Regions from separate parts of the Peribacillus sp. NPDC096540 genome, predicted to be linked through region 2. Evidence: riboswitches for the same ligand, from Rfam matches in the RefSeq annotation. Region 2 holds a riboswitch; the other holds the start of a gene.
What was found. Region 2 has a riboswitch for magnesium ahead of corA (magnesium/cobalt transporter CorA). Riboswitches for the same ligand answer to the same signal wherever they lie in the genome.
Positions count from the first base shown of each region.

Region 1 (10,946 bases), on a different contig from region 2:
TTTTTATAAATAGGCATTGTCAAAAATAATATTTGATACGATAAACGCTCTTTATCTATTCTAAATTTAAATTGAATAAAGATTGCTACAAAAATAAAAATAATTAATAGAAATTGAAAGTAAGGTATTAAACCTATAGAGAAATTATGCGTAATAATTGGCGGCAGAACTATTGTTGCCAGTAACAATCCCAAAAGCACTCTTTGAGTTCTTGCGATATAGGTCATTCTACTCCCCTCCATCTATTGTTATTTTACCACAATAATCCAATTTTCCTCTTAAGATTTTATACCCCATTTGTTGCATAAAAAAAGGTTGCCTCAGCAACCTCCCTAATTGAAGTAAAACAACCGTTAGCTTAACAAGTCTTGGTAAATGAGTTTAGTTAAGATTTATTTTGAAAAAGTGGTTTTACTACATCAATTTTGATATAAACATTGTTGCTATGCCAAAGTATATAAGTAACGATAGTATATCATTTAGTGTTGTAATTAATGGACCAGAGGCTACTGCTGGGTCGATGTTGAATTTATATAAAATTAGAGGAATAATGGTCCCTGCTAAAGTCCCAATAATTAGGGTCATAACTAATGAACTTCCAACCACTAATCCTAGAACAGGATTTCCTTGCCAAACAAAAGCTATAATGGAAATTAATATTCCACAGGTAATTCCTATTATCAATCCAACTTTAAGTTCTCGAATAATGAGTCTGATAACAACTCCTTTATCCGTATCACTAGTAATTAGACCCCTTACAACAACAGCTAAAGATTGAGTACCTGTATTTCCAGTCATCCCTGCAATCATCGGCATAAAGAAGGCAAGTGCAACAACTTTAGACAATGTTTCTTCAAAACCACTAATAATAGTTCCAGACACTAATCCGATAAATAAAAGTAAAATAAGCCAGGGAAGTCTGCGATACGCAGCCACGTGTGCCTTCGTGTCAAAATCAATAGCTTTACCAGATGCCGAAAGTTTTTCAATATCTTCGTTTGCTTCCTTAATGACAACGTCAATAATATCATCAACGGTTACAATTCCTAATAATTCATTATTATTATCTACAACAGGAATTGATAAAAAATCATAACGCTCAATAACATGTGCTACCTCTTCTTGGTCTTCATAAGCAAATACGGAGATAACTCGGCTGTACATAATATCTTGAATTTTTTCATATTCATCATGAATTATCAAATCTCGATATGAGACTACACCTACTAATTTTTTATTATTATCAATAACATACAGATAGTTAATCGTTTCCGAGAACTCCGCAAATATTTTAAGTTTTTCAACTGATTCACGAACCGTATAGTGTTGAGGTATCCACACAAAACGGTTTGTCATTATTCGTCCTGCCGTTTCAGGTGGATAATTCATGATATTTTGAACGATTTTAGATTCTTCTTGTTTCATACCTGAAAGAAGTTCTTCAATTTTATCAGGAGATAGATTCTCTAACAATGAAGCTAAATCATCATTATCCATTAGATCCATTACTTGACCTGATTTTTCAATTCCTAATTTAGTAAGAATTTTTAATTGATGTACTTTTTCAAGTTCCTGTATTAATTCAGCGATTTGTTCTGGAGTAAGAAACAATAAGAAACGTGTATGATGTTTTTCTGGAAGCCCCTCAAAAATTCGAGCAATATCATAGGGTTGGAGTTCTTCTAATATTGCTTGAAATTCCTTCTTTTTTCCTTCTTTTAATGCTTTTATAATTTGAAGAGTTATTTGGTCTTCAGTCATGTCTTTTATCATCTTCGCAACTCCTTTTTTGAGGAGCAAAAAATATTTCCCCTTAACGATATAACAAAAGTAAGAAAAATATTTAATAATTCCCCTTCCTTAATCTTTGTATTTATTTGATTATTATTATGCTTCGTTCGAGTATGATCGTGAATAGTTATCCACTTTCCTAACCTCCCAGAAAAATTAAAAACACCTCCATTACAAATGGAGGTGTTCACACGGTTCATTTACATACATTTCTGAATGACAAATACACATACGTACACTGTCTGAATGACAAAAATACATAGCAGAAATCCTGTTCCTCCATTCGTAGAGCTTTAGCACTGTGTGGCATAGGACAACGCCAGCTACATTAAAAACCACCTTATGTCGATGGTTTCTGTTGACCCATTGGCGTCTTTCGACATTTTTGGGCAGTAGCATATCTCCTACACAGGAGCCTCACCTAACGAGGATATTTAGTTTACAAATCCACTTTAAAAGAGTTTCTTTGAGAAGTCAATGTTTATTTTATAGATAATATTAGATATCTAGTTAATGAAAATACCAAAAAACCGCTAATGAGCGGTTTTTTGGTTAACTTATCGACGTTCTGTTAGATGCCAGCCATATAGTCAACAAAGACCTTCAATTCTTTAGGACGGACAAACACTATTTCTCCTTTTTTTAAATCAAGATTATTATATTGTTCTTTTGTAAGTTCGATTTCAAGCGGTTCATTTATATCCTGACGAATCACTTCAATACGGACAATAGGTCCAATTGTATGAATATGATCAATTACAGATGCAATCGAATCCGTTTCTAATGACTCTCTTTCTATGATAAAGTTATGGGCTCTTACATAACCAGTACTCTCTCCATCTTCACTGTCTGGAACATTTATTTCCACATTTCCTGTTGTCAACTTCCCTTGATGAACCTTGCCCTTGAAAAGATTGACACTTCCGAGAAAATCGTAAACAAACGGATTTTTGGGTTGATCATACACTTCTTCCGGAGTTCCAATCTGTTCAATTTTCCCTTCATTCATGATTACAACCCGATCAGCAACATCCATCGCTTCTTCCTGATCATGTGTCACAAAGACACTCGTAACATTGAATTCATCATGAAGCCTCCTTAGCCAACGCCTTAGTTCCTTACGCACTTTAGCATCCAGTGCCCCGAATGGTTCATCAAGCAAAAGAATATTCGGCTCTACAGCAAGAGCCCTTGCCAATGCCACACGCTGACGCTGGCCACCTGATAATTGGGAAGGATAACGGTCCTTATATCCTTCCAATTTAACTAGCTGAAGCAATTCTGTAACTTTTTGTTCAATCGCTGTTTTACTAGGTCTTATTTTTCTTGGACGAACCTTTAAACCGTAGGCAACATTATCAAAAATGGTCATGTTGCGAAAAAGAGCATAATGCTGAAAGACAAAACCCACATTCCGATCTTTCACATGCTTATTGGTGTAATTTTCTTCATTAAATAAGATATTTCCATTTTCCGCCTGTTCGAGTCCTGCAATGATTCGTAGCAATGATGTTTTTCCCGAACCGGAGGGGCCAAGTAGCGCTACAAGCTCTCCGCTTTTTATTTCCAGATTGATATTTTGGAGGGCTTGATAAGACCCATAATATTTTGTTACATTTTCGATGACGATACTCATTTCTTTCCCTCCTAACTTCCTTTTGTTGATTTAAAGTCTGTTTTCCATTCTATGAAACTTTTAATAACCAACGTTATGATTGCAAAAATGGACATCAGTGATGCCACGGCAAAGGCCGCTGAAAATTGATATTCATTGTATAAGATTTCAATATGAAGCGGCATCGTGTTCGTCATCCCGCGTATATGGCCTGATACGACCGATACGGCCCCAAATTCTCCGATTGTCCTCGCATTACATAAAATGACTCCATATAAAAGTCCCCATTTAATATTAGGAAGCGTTACATACCAAAACGTCTTGAATCCCCCTGCTCCTAGTGTGAGCGATGCCTCTTCTTCAGACGTTCCCTGGCTTTGCATGAGGGGAATTAATTCACGTGCAATGAATGGAAAGGTAATGAAAATAGAGGCGATGACAATCCCTGGTATCGAAAAGATCACTTTAATATCATAGTTTTGCAACAATGGACCAAGGGCCCCATGTAAGCCAAATAAAAGTACGAAAATCAATCCAGCAATGACTGGTGAAACCGAAAAGGGTAGATCAATCAAAGTTATTAAAAAGTTTTTTCCCTTAAATTCATATTTTGTAATCGTCCATGCCGCCACTACCCCAAATATAGCATTAAGGGGTAACGTGATTAGGACAACGATTAATGTTAATTTAATGGCAGACATAGAATCAGGATGGGCTATGGCCGCAAAATAAGCATCAGCCCCCTTTTCAAAGGCTTTTACAAAGATTGCGATTAATGGAACAACTAAAAATAAAGTAAGAAATAGCAACACAATGGAAATAAGAATCCACTGTATAGATTTAGGCTCTTTTGTTGCGTTTCTCGTTAAAATGACTGGTTTATTCGTCTCTGCAGCCACTGAATTGTGATTTACCAACATGTCCCCTCCTATTTCCCGGTATATCTTTTACTAGTCCACCATTGTAAGATATTGATGGTGAACAAAATTAGAAATGTAATAATAAGCATGACAGCTGCTACAGCGGTTGCACCTTGATAATCATACTGTTCGAGTTTTGTCATGATGATGAGCGGTGAAATCTCTGTTTTAAAGGGCATATTTCCTGCAATGAACACAACGGATCCATACTCTCCAAGCGCCCTCGCAAAAGAAAGTGCAAAACCCGTCAATATCGCTGGTATCAATTCTGGAAAGATAATTTTAATAAACGTCTGCATTCGGTTCGCCCCTAGCGAAGCAGAGGCCTCTTCCATTCCTTTTTCTATATTTTCAAGCACCGGCTGGACCATGCGTACAACGAATGGCAGACCGATAAATATCAGGGCAATGATAATCCCGATGGGAGTGAAGGCAATTTTAAAGCTGAAAAATTGTCCAATCCACCCATTCGGTGAGTACAAAGTGGTCAACGTAATCCCTGCCACAGCAGTCGGAAGGGCAAAAGGCAAATCGACCAGACCATCGATGATTCGTTTTCCAGGAAATTCATAACGAGTCAGTACCCAGGCAATCAAAACGCCAAAAACTGCGTTCACAAAGGCCGCAGTTAAAGCTGTCAGAAAGCTTAGTTTATAGGAAGCAACAACCCTTGGTTCGGTAATAGTCGCCCAAAAATCCTGAAACCCCATAGTAAACGTGTTTAAAAAAACCATGGATAATGGAATCAACACGATGATGGATAAATACAGCAATGTAAACCCCATCGTTAGTCCAAAACCAGGTATCGTTCTTTTTTTCTTTTGCTTAACTTCTGTCACTATATTCATCGATTCGCCCCAACTCTTTCTTATTGATTAGCGAAGGAGAAAATGTGACTTTACATCTTCTCCTCCAACGCTTATTGTGGTTGATAAATTTCGTCAAATGTACCACCGTCATTGAAATGAGTTTCCTGGGCTTTTTTCCAGCCGCCGAACTTTTCATCAACAGTCACCATATCAATATTTGCAAACTGGTCCTCGTATTTAGCAAGAATCTTTTCATCCCTCGGACGATAGAAGTTCTTTGCTGCAATTTCTTGACCGGTGTCTGTGTAAAGATATTCCAGATATGCTTCAGCTACTTCCTTCGTTCCTTTTTTCTCAACCACTTTATCAACAACAGCTACTGGAGGTTCAGCTAAGATACTGAGTGAAGGATTGACTATTTCATATTTATCATCACCGAATTCTTCTAGTGTTAAATAAGCTTCATTCTCCCATGCAATTAGAACATCACCAATTTCCCTCTCCACAAATGTGGTCGTTGCACCTCGTGCTCCTGAATCCAAAACTTCAACATTTTGATAAAGCTTTTTCATAAAATCCTTCACTTTGGTTTCATCATTATTAAAACTCTTTTCTGCATAAGCCCATGCAGCCAGGTAATTCCACCTTGCTCCACCACTTGTCTTTGGATTTGGTGTGATTACGGAAACATCCTTTTTGATTAAATCATTCCAATCTTTAATACCTTTTGGGTTATCCTTTTTTACTAAAAACACGATGGTTGATGTGTACGGTGTCGAGTTTTCAGGTAAACGTTTTTGCCAATCTTCCGCTAATAGGTTACTAGCTTCATATATGGCATCAATATCATAAGCCAATGCCAGTGTCACGACATCCGCTTCCAACCCGTCAATAACCGCTCTTCCTTGTTTACCAGAACCGCCATGAGATTGCTGAATCGTTACATCCTGACCTGACTCTTCTTTCCAATGTTTCACAAACGCATCATTAAATTCTTGGTACAGTTCACGCGTCGGATCATATGACACATTCAATAGCTCCAAAGACTTAGAATTCCCTTCTCCTTCTGTTTTTTCTGAATTACATCCTGCTAGTACTCCAAAGGCTAAAATCAAACTTGAAAATACCATCAACTTTTTCATAAACTTCCCCCGCTTTTCACTTTTTCCAACAAAAAAGACATACTATTTCCTTCATTAATATATAAGGAGATAGTATGCCTTCAGTTTTCTGATCAGCAAATATTCTGTTTTTTATGTATCACTACCATAAAGCAAAGTATACCAAGTTGTCAACTATGTTTTTTAATTAATGCTTAACATGTCTCTTTATCTTTCTCTGGGCACTATTATTGTCATAAACAATCTAGAATAGTGGACTTATATAACCAATGCAAAAGAGCTCAATCACATGAGATTGAGCTCTTTTGCATTCTTTATTCTCGCTTTATTTACTTAAAAACTCAAGATTTTGATTCTTTCTGATATAACTTATTGTCCACAATATACTGATAACATTGACCAGGCAGTAAATATCTCGGTTCTCCACCCATCGCGAACTCATCTCTTATATATGTCGAACTAATCTCCATGGAGAGACCTTTATCGATAAGGTGAAAAGTATTTCCATCATCATAATTTCTCAGCAACGGACTTTTGGAAATAATTTTCAGCATATCTATTCCATCCCGGGCCATGACGATAAATTTATGATTGGCAATCAACTTTTCCCTGAATTTCCAGCGTAAGTGTACCGGTAACTCCTGATTATCAATATCTTCAAGAAGATCGGCACCCATAATGAAATAAATATCATCCTTCGGGTACTGTTGTTTAAAGTATTCCATCGTATACCAAGTATACTGTTTACTCGTCCCAGCCCGTTCATTAATTTCATAATCACTAACTTCGAACAGCGGATTGTCCTCTATAGCTAGCCCAAGCATATCCCAGCGATGTTCATTACTCGTTTTCATCTGTTTATCAATCCGATTATCAGCGCAAGGTAAAAAAATAACTTTATCCAATTTAGCCCGATGTGCAATGGTAGACGCTGTCCATAAATGGACATTCGTGACTGGATCGAAGGAAGATCCATAAACCCCAATTTTCCCCATCACTTATTCCCCCTCGTTTAGCGCTTCCTTTTCAGCACAGCCCTGACCGGACTGCCGTCTCCCTCTTCTAACGCAAGCGGCAGTGCTGCCAAATCATACAGTCCCGGCTTCACGTATTCTAGGACTTCCAAGATATGAATACCACAACCTGACAGAGCATGGTGGGCAGGCCATTCTTTGCTCTATAGATAGTCAACGGAAGGCAAATCAATTCCAAGCAACCTCACTCCTTTATCTGCAAGATAAGGTGCTAATTCAGGATCAATTGTAGGAATCCATTCAGGAAAATGGCCGAGGTCCTTCCACTTCCCTGTTGCCAGCAATAACCGTTCGATGCCTGTAAAGTCGATACCTGTTTTTAAAGCCTTAACTCCAATACTTTTAGCTGCACCTATCTTTACTAAAAGTGCTGGGCCAATATATAAATCCAAATCGAGCTCAATGATTTTTTTCCGTTTTCATCAAAATGAAAAGGAGCATCTATATGTGTTCCTAAATGTGTACTCATCCGAATTTCCCAAACATTTACTGATGATCCTTTCGCTATTGAAGAATTCAGGCGATATGAATACGGTGTATCTCCTGGCCAATATATGTGCATTTTCATTCATTCGCTGAGAAATATCTCTCCATTGATTCATCTATTTTCCCCTCAAGTATAGCTTACAGCTTTGTTCGGAGTGTCCAAAGTTCAGGGAAAAATGGCTGGTCGACCACTTTCTTTAGGTAGCTCACTCCCGACGAACCACCCGTTCCCATTCTTTGTCCGATGATTCGTTCTACCGTACTCATATGATTGAATCTCCAAAATTGTTGCTGACTACCAATATCAACAAGCTTTTCGGCCAACTCATATAAGTCCCAATATTTATGAACATCACGGTATACTGTCAGCCAGGCACGCTCCACACTGGCATTTATTCGATATGTTTCAGACCAATCCCTTTTCAAAACGGATTCATCAACGGGAAGACCTCTCGCAGCCAAGGCCCCAATCGCCGCATCATAAATACTAGGTTTATTCAAATTAGCCATCATCGTTTCATAAAGTTCAGGCTGATGTCGAAAAACGGTCAATATTTGCGAATTCTTTTGGCCCATTGCAAATTCAATCAACCTGTTTTGAAATGATTGAAAGCCAGAAGAGTTTCCGAGTTTCTCACGGAATTCCATATAATCCGATGGCGTCAAGGTCGAGAGAACATTCCACGATTGAACAAGTTGTTGTTGAATCCTTGCTACTCTGGATAGCATCTTAAAGGAAGGCTCCAAACGTCCTGCCACGATATTGTCTGTTGCTGCTGTTAATTCATGAAGAATCAGTTTCATCCATAATTCACTGGTTTGATGAATGACTATAAACAACATCTCATCATGATGACCGGAAAGCAGATGCTGACTCGATAGTATTTGATTTAAATGCAGATAGTCCCCATAGGACATATCCTTTTCAAAATCAGTAACCATTCCTTCTTCTAAGCGATTTTTATCAATCGGTCCCTTATCCATACTCTCTCTCCCTTTACGTTCTTTTTATTTTCATCATTAACAAATAAGCGATGCAAAGAAAGATCAGCCAAGGAACACCGAACTGGAGAACGATTTTAAAAGGACCAGTGAACCAAGTCGATACCGTCAAAGCAAACAGCAGAAATGCACCTAGTATCGTTAAATAGGGAAAGCCATACATTTTCACCGGCAACTTCCGCCCTCCAGATTTTTCCCAATTTATTCTGAAATACAAATGTGAGATAAACACCATAAACCAGGTAAAAATAGCTCCGAACATAGAAATCCCCATCATGAACGCATAGGAAGTATCCGGAAGCAGAACTTTCACACCAGCAGCCAGAAAAATGCCCAGTGTAGAGATGAGTAGGGCACGTAATGGAACTCCTTTTCGGCTCAACTTTTGAAATAATGCAGGAGCCTGCTTTTGCTCGGATAATGAAAATATCATTCTTGTGGAAGCATATAACTGGCTATTCATCGCAGATAGAGCTGCTGTTAGAATAATAAAATTCATTATTCCTGATGCCCCTGGAATATTCAAAATTTCCATTACCTTTACAAATGGGCTTTTGTCGATTCCAGCGGACTGCCATGGTACAATCATCAACATAAGCCCGATTGTCAGTACATAAAAAGTAGCAAGTCTGAAAACAGTTGCTTTTAATGCTTTGGGCACGGCAATATCGGGGTCTTTTGCTTCTCCTGCTGTCACCGCAATTAATTCCGTCCCTAAAAAGCTAAAGAGAGAAATAAATATTGCGACCCAAAGCCCCCAAAATCCGAATGGCATAAACCCTCCGTCATTGACATAATTCTCTACCCCAATACCGCTTGAGGGTTCGGCGCCAATCACCACGTATGCTCCAAGTAAAATAAAAATAACAATGGCGCTAATTTTAATCATTGAAAATGCATATTCAAAATTTCCGAATGTATTGACACTCGTTGCATTTACATAGATAAGCAGTGCAGCAAAAAGAAAAATCCACACACTTCCAGCAACATCAGGGAACCAATATTTCATGTACACTGCGATTGCACTCACTTCGACTCCAATAGCAAGGACATTCGCTATCCAATAAGAATATCGCACAACAAAACCTGCAAATGGACTGATATATTTTTCAGCAATCGTTCCAAAGGATCCTGATGTTGGATAGGCTACAGTCATTTCTGCCAAACAGCCCATCAACAGGAGGACAATGAATGCACCTGCTGCATAGCTGATTAATACACTTGGGCCTGCGGTCGAAATCGCAAGGCCGCTTCCCAAAAATAAACCGGTACCAATTGCACAACCCATGGCAATCATTGTGATTTGATTTGATGATAACTTACGATGCAACTTATTTTTCTCCATACGGTGCTCCCATCCTAGGCAATGATTCCCCGTTTATTTTCATAGTTTTCATATAACCTTCCGTCCATGATTTTTTTAAGGACCTGTACCGTTTCAAAGACTTCCAGAAAAGAGGTATAAAGAGCAACAGGTGCTAGTCGGATCATATTAGGTTCACGGTAATCAGGTATGATAGCCTCTTGCTTCAATGCTTTACATATTCTTGCAGCTTCTTGATGTTCAAGGATGATATGACCGCCCCTTTTTGATTCATCCCTTGGACTACCAATTTTAAATCCGTAATCAGTAAGGTCCGATTCAATTAAATCCATAAGATATTTCGTCAGCCTCAAAGATTTTGACCGAACCTGTTCTATTCCCACTTCTGCAAACATTTCAAGTGAGCCTAAAAGGGGGGCCATGCTTAATATATGGGGAGTTCCAATCTGAAAAGCACCGGCAGAATTTGCCTGGGTAAAGGAATGCTCCATATCGAATTGCTTATCCTTCCTCGATCCAAACCAACCTGCCAATCCCGGCTTCCTGTCAAAATGCTTACGGTTCACATACAACCCAGCTACACAACCTGGCCCACCATTCAAATGCTTATAATTACACCAAAACGCAAAATCCACTTCCCACTTATCAAACCAATGAGGAACAGCACCAATAGAATGACAGCCATCGAACCCAATTATGATCCCACGCGCATGGGCTTCCTTGGTTAACCTTTCAATATCAAGGATCTGACCGCTCCGATACAAGACCGTCGGCAGTACAATCAAGGCTATTTCCTCGTTCATCGCCGCAATGATGTCATCTTCCTCAAGGAATTTCCCATCAC
Region 1 is NZ_JBNNTG010000002.1:166,322-177,267, reverse strand. Features, by position in the region: gene ACQKMR_RS02930 (hypothetical protein) at 1-227, opposite strand, end outside; gene mgtE (magnesium transporter) at 415-1,773, opposite strand; M-box (ykoK) riboswitch at 2,062-2,227, opposite strand; gene ACQKMR_RS02920 (sulfate/molybdate ABC transporter ATP-binding protein) at 2,363-3,427, opposite strand; gene cysW (sulfate ABC transporter permease subunit CysW) at 3,439-4,305, opposite strand; gene cysT (sulfate ABC transporter permease subunit CysT) at 4,335-5,174, opposite strand; gene ACQKMR_RS02905 (sulfate ABC transporter substrate-binding protein) at 5,246-6,277, opposite strand; gene nadD (nicotinate (nicotinamide) nucleotide adenylyltransferase) at 6,598-7,251, opposite strand; partial or broken gene ACQKMR_RS02895 (cyclase family protein) at 7,269-7,892, opposite strand; gene kynA (tryptophan 2,3-dioxygenase) at 7,915-8,760, opposite strand; gene ACQKMR_RS02885 (amino acid permease) at 8,774-10,123, opposite strand; gene kynU (kynureninase) at 10,138-10,946, opposite strand, start outside.
Region 1: it holds a riboswitch for magnesium, as region 2 does, so the genes downstream of both, mgtE (magnesium transporter) here and corA (magnesium/cobalt transporter CorA) in region 2, are expected to answer to the same signal.

Region 2 (10,946 bases):
GCAAAAACGCCAAACCCATATGGTTCAAGAGTTTGGCGTTTGTTTGTTTTTTATCGTTTATTCAGGATTTTATACAATCTTGATGTAGCAAGGGTTTGCTAGATGATCAAGGGGTCCCGCCAACATGACATAAAACCCACGCTAATACATTTTTTTGGAAGTTTAATTTTTAGCTTTCCTATGCTAAGGATAATTTTAGTTTCCCTTTGTGCCCTTTCTCTGTAGATTGATTCCCTTTATAAGATAAAGTTAAGTGTACAATCCAACTGTCTTTTGTGGCACCATGGCAATGTTTCACATTTGGCGGAATATTCACCACATCACTCGTTTTAAGTAATTGAGCTGATTTTCCTTCTTTCTGATACCAACCTTCTCCACCAGTAACTAATAAAACTTGCCCAACTTTGTGTGAATGCCAGCTATTGCGAGCTCCTGGAGCAAAGGTTACATTTCCAACTGATGTGTTGAGTGGTGTTGGATCAGTAAATATCATTTGTAAGTATGCATCACCGATAAAGTTTGCTTCAACTTTTTGTCCCAACGGAAAAATTGTGCTATTACTTAATTGTTCATTTGCCAATTTTAATTCCCATTTACTCTTTAAATTTGATTAAATGAGTAATCTTGTTTTTTCATTTTATAAATTTACTCAATCTGATGTATTTTTGTGGATTTGAAATAAAGTCACGATGTTTATAAAAAAGATGCGATGTTTTTGTCTCTATAAAAAAGTTCCCTTCCTTAGAAAAAATTAAGGGTACTAAAATAAAAATAAGTTTCCAAAACCGAAGGTTTTTCCGGTACTTTTCCCGGCAGACCTTCGGTTTTTTTATGCCATTATCGGAAAAAATCCCAATCGTAAATTAATATAAGTCCATTCTCATTTTCAATCAAATTCAATCTTGATCCAATCGTTTTTCTAAAGGCTGTTCTCCTCCAATTCTTGCCCCGTCAGGGTTCTGACGGTTCCCTGTTTTTTTCAGTTGGTTCCCTCATGCCATTAAATCGTATCCTTTTCAGTGTTTTTCCTCACTTTTTCGACCCAAGTGGACTCTCCGTTTTCGTTCAGTTTCTTTCCAGTGTGGAACGGAGTTTTTTTGTGGGGACATAGTATATGGGCTGGGACTTTTGATAAAGATGTGTTCATGTAATTTCCTCTTTCTACCGCCACTTCTTTGAAATCAGTCAGATGTTTTTCCCTCCTCTTTCGGGAGGGAAGAATGTTCGGTTTTACTACATAACTATAAAAAAAATAAAAAATGGGTTGCACACAACGGCTACTTTGTAATACTATATAGTAGTACTTGGTAATACTAAGTAGTTTATTAGGAGGATATATGAAAGATTTAACTGAAATGCTTAAAGGTGTTCTTGAAGGGGTGGTGCTTCAAAAGATCCATGCTGGAGAAACTTACGGCTATGAAATAACTAAGTACCTAAACGATTTAGGTTTTGGCGATATTGTGGAAGGAACTGTCTATACCATTCTTGTTCGAATCGAGAAAAAAGGGCTCGTCGAGATTGAGAAGAAAAAGTCAGAGCTTGGACCTGCGAGAAAATTTTACACGCTAAACGCTAAAGGAGAACAAGAGTTAAAGGAATTTTGGGAGCGTTGGACATTCTTAGAAGAAAAAATGAATGAAATAAAGGAGAAAAGAAATGTTTAAAAAAATGATGCAAGAAAAAAGAGAATATCGTGCCTATAAAAAACGAGTGAATAAATTACCAGAAGAATACAGAAAGGCGATGAAAGCAATTGAAAAATACATGTGGAATTTTGCAAAGGGATCAGGCATGTTTGAGATTTTGAAAAATATTTTAGAGATGTTTGAGAATAGTGCTACGGATGGCTTATGCGTGCGAGATGTAGTAGGAGATGATATTGCCGAATTTGCCGACTCATTATTAGCAGAATTTCCAGAAGAAACATGGATGGATAAAATGAAGAAAAAACTTAGGGGTTCAATTGAGTAAAGGAGAGAGAGCCATGAATTCAACGGTCCTTAACATCAAAAATGTAAAAAAGAGCTTTAAAGGGAATGAGGTTTTAAAAGATGTCAATATCACTTTGAAGCAAGGTTCCGTTTATGCCTTATTAGGGGCGAACGGGGCTGGGAAAAGTACCCTATTAAAAATTGTTACCGGGTTACTAAATAGTGATGGAGGGAAAGTGACAATCCAGGACATAGATGTCCCTAACAATCCGGTATTGGCACAAAAGTTATTTAGCTTTAGTTCCCAGAATACCACTGTTGACGGAGTACTCACTGGATACGAAAACCTTTATTTAATTGCTAAATTACGACACGAACGCAACTCGAGAAAAGTTGCCGAAAGTTTGTTAGAAAAGTTTGATCTGACTGAAGCCAAAGATAAAGCTGTTTCAAATTATTCAGGAGGAATGCGTCGTCGTCTCGACTTAGCCATGAGTTTAGTTGGGAATCCAGAAATCATTTTTCTGGATGAACCTACTACTGGATTGGATCCGAATAGCAGGCAGGAGCTCTGGAATACGATTAAAGAAATGAAGTCTCAAGGGAAAACCATCTTTTTAACGACTCAATATTTAGAAGAAGCAGATTATTTAGCTGATCAGATAGGCTTTTTACGTGAAGGAAAAATTGTTGCTAGTGGAACCCCTGATGAATTGAAACGTATTGCTGGAGCAGATAAATTACTTCTTGTATTTAATCGTAATGAAGACACCGAGATAGCTTTAAAACTCTTTGAATCCTATTCTCCTGAAAAAAAAGACGATTGTGAGATTTCCATTGATTTAACAGAGGACATCACAACGACTTTAAACGTGTTGAATGCCCTAACAACTGAAAAAATTGAACTCAAAACGTTCAAAATGATTACTCCAACCCTTGATGATGTATTTATGACACTTTCGAAAGGATGAAAATTATGAATGTTTTTCAAAATTTAAGTGATACATTAACGCTTGCAAATCGGATCATTAAACATAATATACGTAGTATCGACACGCTTCTTACGGTTGTTGCGATGCCGGTTATGATGTTATTGGGTATGGTTTTCATATTTGGTGGTGCTATTCAAATTGCTGGGGTGTCTGAAGATGAGTATATTAATTATATTCTTCCCGGAATTCTGTTAATGACGATTGCTACAGGATCTGCTTACACCTCGTTACGGATAAATTTAGACAAAACTTCAGGGATGTTTGACAGATTTAAGTCAATGCCCATAGCCAAATCATCTGTACTAGGTGGTCAGGTAATAGCTTCAGTTATTTTTATGTTAGTTTCAATAATGGTCGTATTAATAGTAGGATTTATAGCTGGATTTAGAAGTGATGCAACATTTGCTGAATGGCTACTTGTGGCACTATTGATAACTCTCTTTTCGCTAACATTAACGTGGATTTCAGTGCCATTTGGATTGGCTGCTAAAGGTATTGAAGGAGCAAGTTCTTTTTCATATATCTTATTAATGCTGCTTTTTATCAGTTCTGCATTTGTTCCTGTCGAAGGAATGCCGAAGATCATCCGAATCTTTGCGGAAAATCAACCAATGACACCGATTATTCAAACTATTAGAAATCTGTTAGACTCGCAGCCTGTTGGAAATGATCTGTGGGTGTCGTTCGGTTGGATGGTGTTAATAATATTAATTTCATATATTTTTGGATTGAAGGTTTATAGAAGAATTTAAAGAGCTGTTGATTTAAATTTAAGCAATCAACTACTATAGAATCGTTACGACCACTCCGAAAGTAAAACTCCTACTGAAAAATAGAATAAAAACAATAACAAAACAACTAAATACAGCTATCCATAAAGAGGGTTCCATTATGATCAACTCCTATCAAATATAGTTAGTTCACATACCAATGATTAAACGAGTTTTTTTTGAGTTTTAAACATCTTTATTGTAAATATAACAACTTTAATTGTAGTTGTAGGTTTGAAATAAAGTCGCGATGTTTATAAAAAAGATACGATGTTTTGAATAAAGTCGCGACGTTTTTACCCCTTTGGATATGGTTATCTAAAGGGGCATTTTTATAATGAAGGGAAAGAACATCTAAATAAAAGGTGGATTAATGAATTGTTAATTGAAAATAAATTGTTCCGTTAAAGGGACAGTTTGTTGAATAAAGAGGAAAAGCTATTAAGCAATCGAGAAGAAATCTTTAGGAGACATATGTGATAAAATTAGGAAAAAGGAGGTATGAAATATGAAAATCCATAGAATAGATCATGTGGGTATAATCGTCAATGATCTTCCTGCCGCGAAAGCGTTTTTTCTTGACTTTGGCCTTGAAATGCTAGGGGAAGGAAAAGTGGAAGGCGAGTGGGTGGAGCGGATGGAGCGGATAATAGGGCTTCAAGACGGTAAAGAGGAAGTTGCAATGTTGCGAACGCCAGACGGTGACGCAAATATAGAACTAGTAATGTTGCGAACGCCAGATGGTGACGCAAATATAGAACTAGTAAAATTTCACACGCCATCAGATGAAAATGGGATACAGCATCCTTTAGCAAATACTCTGGGTATCCAGCATATTGCCTTTGCTGTTGAAGATATTGAAGCCCTTGTTACCAAATTGACAAAGAAAGGCGCAGGACTTATTGGTGAGATACAAAACTACGAAAACGCTTATAAATTATGCTACGTTCGTGGGCCAGAAGGAATTATTTTGGAGCTGGCTGAGGAAATCAAATAAAATATCCAATCTTTTTTATCAAAACAGCAAACTCGTTGATAAGAAAAGAAACCCCTTTGATCAATCTTTTTTCAAAATGGTTTCTTTTCTTTGGCTGCTAAATAAGGGTTGGTCCAATACTTTTACTCAAACTTTATTCAAAACCTACAGTAGTCAATACAATGCCTTTGATTTTTCTTCTTCAACTAACGAAAAAACGCTAGTTCACATAATCATCTTTATAGGTACTGAAAAAGGACCTTCGGTTGGAAGATCCTTTTAGCTGCTTGTTCAATTAAAGCGCCCTTTAACGGAAGAACGAGAGGTTTTGAAAAAGTGAAATGGTTATAATTAGCGTTGATAAGGTTCCTGCAGACAATAAAGTTATCATTTTTTGCCTGTTTATCATTTTTGTAGGTTTAACAACTTCTCGGGACACCGCAATCCATATAACGGCAGAAAATATAGATACAATGGTTATAGCAGTTGTTGACATACTTAATACCTCCCTTAATATACATAATATCTAAATTTTAACATACCTTATTCCGCAAAATAGCCCGTTTACGGAATAAGGTTTCTAAGGAACATATGAATGCTCTATACAAATCTAGTTAACATAATGTCAACTATAAGAAGATAGCAAAAACGCCAAACCCATATGGTTCAAGAGTTTGGCGTTTGTTTGTTTTTTATCGTTTATTCAGGATTTTATACAACCTTGATGTAGCAAGGGTTTGCTAGATTAACCACTAGAGCTTTTTCTATTTCATCTTTATTTATCTAATTATGAAAGCTGTAGGTTCGTAAAAGTAGACAATTCTGAACGGTGCTATTTCTTTACAAAACAGCCAGCTTTAGTGTTCATTTTAGTAATAAAACAGTTTGCGAACGTTCGCGAATTAACATTAACTTTTACGAACTATGAATAAATAAAATTAGGTGTTGATTTCCATGAGTTTGCAGGAACATTTTCATCTAAATAAAAGGTACCCAACCTCTTGAACTGTGCCCCATTTTATCCGAAGGTTTTAATTATAACAGGCGATTTTTTTTAAAGTATTTCCACATGCCCCAGGTTAAAATGACTAAGATCCCTAAAATGATGATCGTTGAGAATGGAGAATCTTGATAGGGTAAAGGGACATTCATTCCAAAAAAACCGGTTACGAAAGTTAATGGTAACATTACGGTTGAAATGATGGTCAAAACGTTTAACTTTTCAGAGGATTTTGCGTTAATAATGGAATAATACGTCTCCAAAGCACTGTTTACAAGATCTCTGTACGTTTCAGTAGAGTCCACTATCCTCTCGAGATGGTCAATTAAATCCACATAAAACGGCGCATTTTCTTCCCGTATTTCAAACTTCCACTTTCCGTCCACAGTCATGAATATCCTACGCTGAGGAAGGATGACGCGTCGAATTAAAATGATTGTTCTTTTTAGTGCAAGGAATTCTTCTGTCACTCCCCTTATTTCTTCATCGTAAATCTCATCTTCTAGTTCATCAATACGGATGTTAATGCGGTCAAGAATCGGAAAGTATTCATCCATTATGCCGTCTACAAGAGCATACAATAGAAAATCTGCACCCTTATCCATGTATTTTGTGTTCTTAGAACAAATCATATCCATCTGGCCAAGCCATTTCAATTTTTCCTTATGGATTGTCACTACGTAATTGGGGCCGACAAATACGTTTAACTCTAGGGTCGTAATTTCCTTATCTTCTTCTTCTTTATACCGAAGGGCATGTAAAACGAAGAACTGGTAATCTTCGTAGTTGTCGATCTTAGCCCGAGGACTGTCATGCAGGCAATCCTCTATTGCTAAAGGGTGAAAATCAAAAATCTTTGCCACTTTATATAATTCAGGGGTTTTTACATCGTAAATATCAATCCACAACAAATTATTAGGATGTTTTAAATGCTCTTGCAAGTTAGATAGGTTAGACTCAGTGGTCATCTTTTGGTTCTCATGACTGTATAAATACATTTTAATCATATTTACATTACACCTCGCGTTATAGATCAAGGCATTAAAGGTTATGAGTCTTCTTAGTTGTTACAAGAGGACATGAAGACCTTCGTTGCCTCTTTCTTGTTGTCGACTTGCGTTTTTCCAACGAATTGGGGTCGTCAGTGCCCATGCATTCCTCACCTCCAAAATATAAAGGCTCCTTTCACACAGAAAGGAGCCATAAAAAACAAAAAAAAATGCTTAAATGTCTCCCCTTGTTGAGTTTTAGCATTGTATAGCATAGGTTTTACCAGCTACATTAAGAAAAATCATAATCCGATTTTTCCTGTTGACCCATTGGCGTCTTTCGACATTTTTGGGCAGCAGCGTATCTCTATACAGGAGCCTCACCTAACAGAAGACTATTCAACTAAAGTTAACCCTAAGGTTAGAAAATAACCATTAAAAGATGAGTTCACTCCATTTATAGAGGTAATTGTTTGGGTAAGACAAGATTGCTCAATGGATTTGTTTTTCGATGTTTCGCAGATGATAAGGAGTTTCAAGCGTTATTTAGTGATAAAGAATACTATTAAGATGAGTTCCCCGGTAACATGATGGCTGCTAAAAAGGTTGGTCCAGTTGGTCCTGTGTCTTCGGTAGCTCCAGTCGCTTGAGGGTTTAAATGATAATAATACTTTTTTATTTAAATCATGTTTGCGTTAGAAGAGGTTATATCACTAGTTTATGTAAAAGGATGAAAAGAGTTTGGACAAGTACCTAAATAGAAAAATTCATTGGAATCGAGGGTTCCAATGGATTTACTTCTGATAAGGTGGTTTATGTAAACTAGCTTGCTTGTATGAATGACTTATTAAAAACAGCGAGACTTTGTGAAATAAAAGATTGGAAGAAGATTAGTTATCGCACCTCCAACCTTATTGATAATCACTTTGGAACTAATTGTTTATTAAGATTTAAACAGAGTATTTGCAGATATTTTTTGAAGGACGGGTTATGGTAACTAATTCAGTGCCGTTTAAAAAAGAGGTTTATTTTTTTTCTTTAAGGGGTAGCGTCACATGCCCATCAAGCTAAGGCAAATTATTACCCCCTAAACGAAAAAAGCGCTATCCTTTCTGTAATATGATGGAAAGGATGGTGCTTTTTATGTCTCGAGACGTTTCAGATGAACTGAACCTCTTCTCACTGGAATTGCAACAATCTTTGTCTCCTCATGTCCTCAAACATTTGGCCAAAAAGGTAGGTTTTGTTCAGAGGTCCAGTAAGTATCAAGCGAAAGACTTAGTTGCTTTGTGCGTATGGTTAAGCCAAAAGGTAGCGAATACTTCCTTAACTCAGCTATGTTGCTGTCTAGAATCTTCAACCGGTGTATTAATGAGTCCCGAAGGACTCAATCAACGATTTAATCCTTCAGCAGTCAGACTCCTACAAAACGTATTCACTTCCTTGCTTACTCAGAAGATACAAACTTCTCAGGCTCTTTCTCATCGTTATGCTTCTCAGTTTCAGCGTATACGAATCTTGGATTCTACTACGTTTCAACTTCCAGATGCTTTTGCTTCAACTTACCAAGGATCAGGAGGAAGTAGTCATACAGCTGGTGTGAAGATCCAATTGGAATACGATCTTCTCAGTGGTCAATTCTTGCATGTGCACTCTGGCCCAGGTAAACAAAATGATCGAACCTATGGTTCCACATGCTTACAAACAGTGCAAACAGGTGACTTATGTATACGTGACTTAGGATATTTTGACCTGGAAGATCTCCATCAAATGGATGAGAAAGGAGGTCTATCTTCCTGATGGAACACCAATTGATAAGAATGGGACCTATACGCTTACTGTCAACAATTATATGTATGAACATGAGACTGATAAATATAAAATTCGCCAATATGGCAATGATCCAGTTCAAGGACCTGAAGATTTACAAGCTACTGTAAACTTCGTGAAAAGCTTTAATGTACCAATCCATTATGTAGCGGAAGGAAGAATCTCGGAAGACTTCAAGGCACCTGAACTGGCGGATGTGGTATTACATGAGGCTGACTTGAGAGACGGATCGTATCTTCATGAAGTTAAGGTATCCTTGGAAGCAACAGATGCAGGTATCGGGATTTCGCATATTGAGTATAGCCTAGATAACGGTGTCACTTGGAAACGTTATGATGATGGGCTAACTATTAATAAAGAAGGTAGAAACTCTATTCAATATCGTGCGATTGATAAAGTGCATAATGTTTCAGAGCCGAAAGCTCTTGAGGTATTCATTACACCTGCATCAGTCGAAAATGCGATTTCTTTAGTGAAACAAGCAGAGGGAAATAAAGGAATCAAAACATCGCTTATTGCTCAATTGGAGAACGTAATTAAAACTTTTGAAAAAGATAAAGAAGATAAAGCTTATCAATCTTTAGAAAAAATTTACTCGCGTATTAGCGAGCTCCCAAATAAGCATTTAGGGGAAGTGGACAAAAACGAAATCATGTTCATGCTTCAATACATCATTGAACATAGAACAGAAACTAGCGGGAATGAGTTCCCAGCCTTATTAGCAAGTTAGTTTTCGATTCGAGTCTTTTATAATAAATAAAATGATGGCAAGGATAAAAACATGAGCTTTCGAAAAAGTAGGATGGTAACCAGAATATAGGAACTGAAAAAACAGATAGAGCTTGTTTTACGCGCACTCTATCTGTTTTTTAAATTTACTCTATTCAACGTTACAGTGAACCGTACCATAAGTAAATGAGGTTTCTAGTTAAAAGTTAAAAAGATCTAATTCTTTGAATTCATTATTATCTTAATAAAAATAAGTACTCAGTCAAAAAAGAGTAGAATGCTGAAATTAATCTTAGCATTCTACTCTTTTTTATCTCTAATATCACCAAAATCACCAAAATCTATTTGATGACCGCCGCCAAAGTTGATCCACTCCATTTGTGATTACCGTGGCCAAAAAGTAAGTTTTCACCTTTTATAAGTTTGTTTATTTTTGTTAGTAAATTAATTATAAGGAAAAAAAGACTTCAAAAAGACAACTATCCCCTACTTTCAAACCATATGACAATCGCCAGCTACTTTCAGAAAAAGATTATAAAAATTCAAAAGCAAGTGAATTAATAATTTTAATATAAAAAATTAACATTAAATTTATATAGTTTTGGTTTAATTGAATTATAAAATATAAATCTACCAGGAGGAATCATCAGATGATTAATAAGAAAATTGTGAAAACAGGAGCTACTTTAGCACTTGCCTTAGCTATTACAGTTCCAGCGCTATCACCGACAGCAGCTACTGCGAAGGAAAATAGTAAAATTGAATCTGTTAAATTTAATGGAATGAAAGCACCAGCTACTATCGATGAAATGGTAAAAACGTATACAACTGCAACCGTTGATGTAAAATATAGCAATGGAAAATTAAAAACATTTCCGTTGTCCTACAACTACCTATTTAAATCGGAAGATAAGGTAGCAACCGTTAAAGGTGAAAAAATTCCTGCAGGTACACCAATTGATGTAAAAGGAAATCCAATTAAGGATCCAAGCAGCACAGACGGAAAATATTTTGTTTCAGATGCTCCGGATTCAAATAGCTTATTAATGCCAATTGACGGCAAACTTTATATGGTTACACATTATGAATATCAAACAATTGATGCTGCTGGTCAATCAGCATACGGTTTAGTCCCAGCATCTATGTCTTTAACTGAGTTGGATCAGGACAAAAAAACAGGGGAACTTAAACCTGTAAAAGTAGAAAAAATCGATTTTTCGGCAGTAAATGGACTTTGGATTCCATGTAATGGTTCTTTATCACCATGGAATACACATTTAGGTTCAGAAGAGTATGAGCCAGATGCTCGTCAATTTGCGGACCCTACATCAAAAACAAGAAGTCAAGTTGAAACATTTGCTCAATTCTATTTTGGAAATAAAGCAAAGGCTAATCCTTATTTCTATGGCTACACTCCTGAAATTACAGTAGATAAGAAGGGGAAAGCATCGGTTGTAAAACATTATAGTACAGGGCGTTTCTCCCATGAGTTAGCTAAAGTAATGCCTGATAACAAAACTGTATTTTACGGTGATGATGGTGGTAATACAGGAATGTTTATGTATATAGCCGATAAAGCAAAAGATTTATCAGCGGGTACACTATATGCAGCTAAATTTAAACAAACAGGTACTGAAAATGGTGGTTCAGGAGACTTAGAATGGATTAATTTAGGACATGCAACGGATAAAGAAGTGGAAAAAATTATTGACAGCGGCATTACATT
Region 2 is NZ_JBNNTG010000009.1:3,752-14,697, reverse strand. Features, by position in the region: gene ACQKMR_RS10305 (cupin domain-containing protein) at 179-580, opposite strand; gene ACQKMR_RS10300 (PadR family transcriptional regulator) at 1,338-1,667, shown strand; gene ACQKMR_RS10295 (DUF1048 domain-containing protein) at 1,660-1,974, shown strand; gene ACQKMR_RS10290 (ATP-binding cassette domain-containing protein) at 1,988-2,905, shown strand; gene ACQKMR_RS10285 (ABC transporter permease) at 2,911-3,678, shown strand; gene ACQKMR_RS10280 (VOC family protein) at 4,205-4,693, shown strand; gene ACQKMR_RS10275 (hypothetical protein) at 4,980-5,168, opposite strand; gene corA (magnesium/cobalt transporter CorA) at 5,708-6,679, opposite strand; M-box (ykoK) riboswitch at 6,899-7,060, opposite strand; partial or broken gene ACQKMR_RS10265 (IS4 family transposase) at 7,805-8,443, shown strand; gene ACQKMR_RS10260 (OmpL47-type beta-barrel domain-containing protein) at 8,436-9,221, shown strand; gene ACQKMR_RS10255 (PhoX family protein) at 9,871-10,946, shown strand, end outside.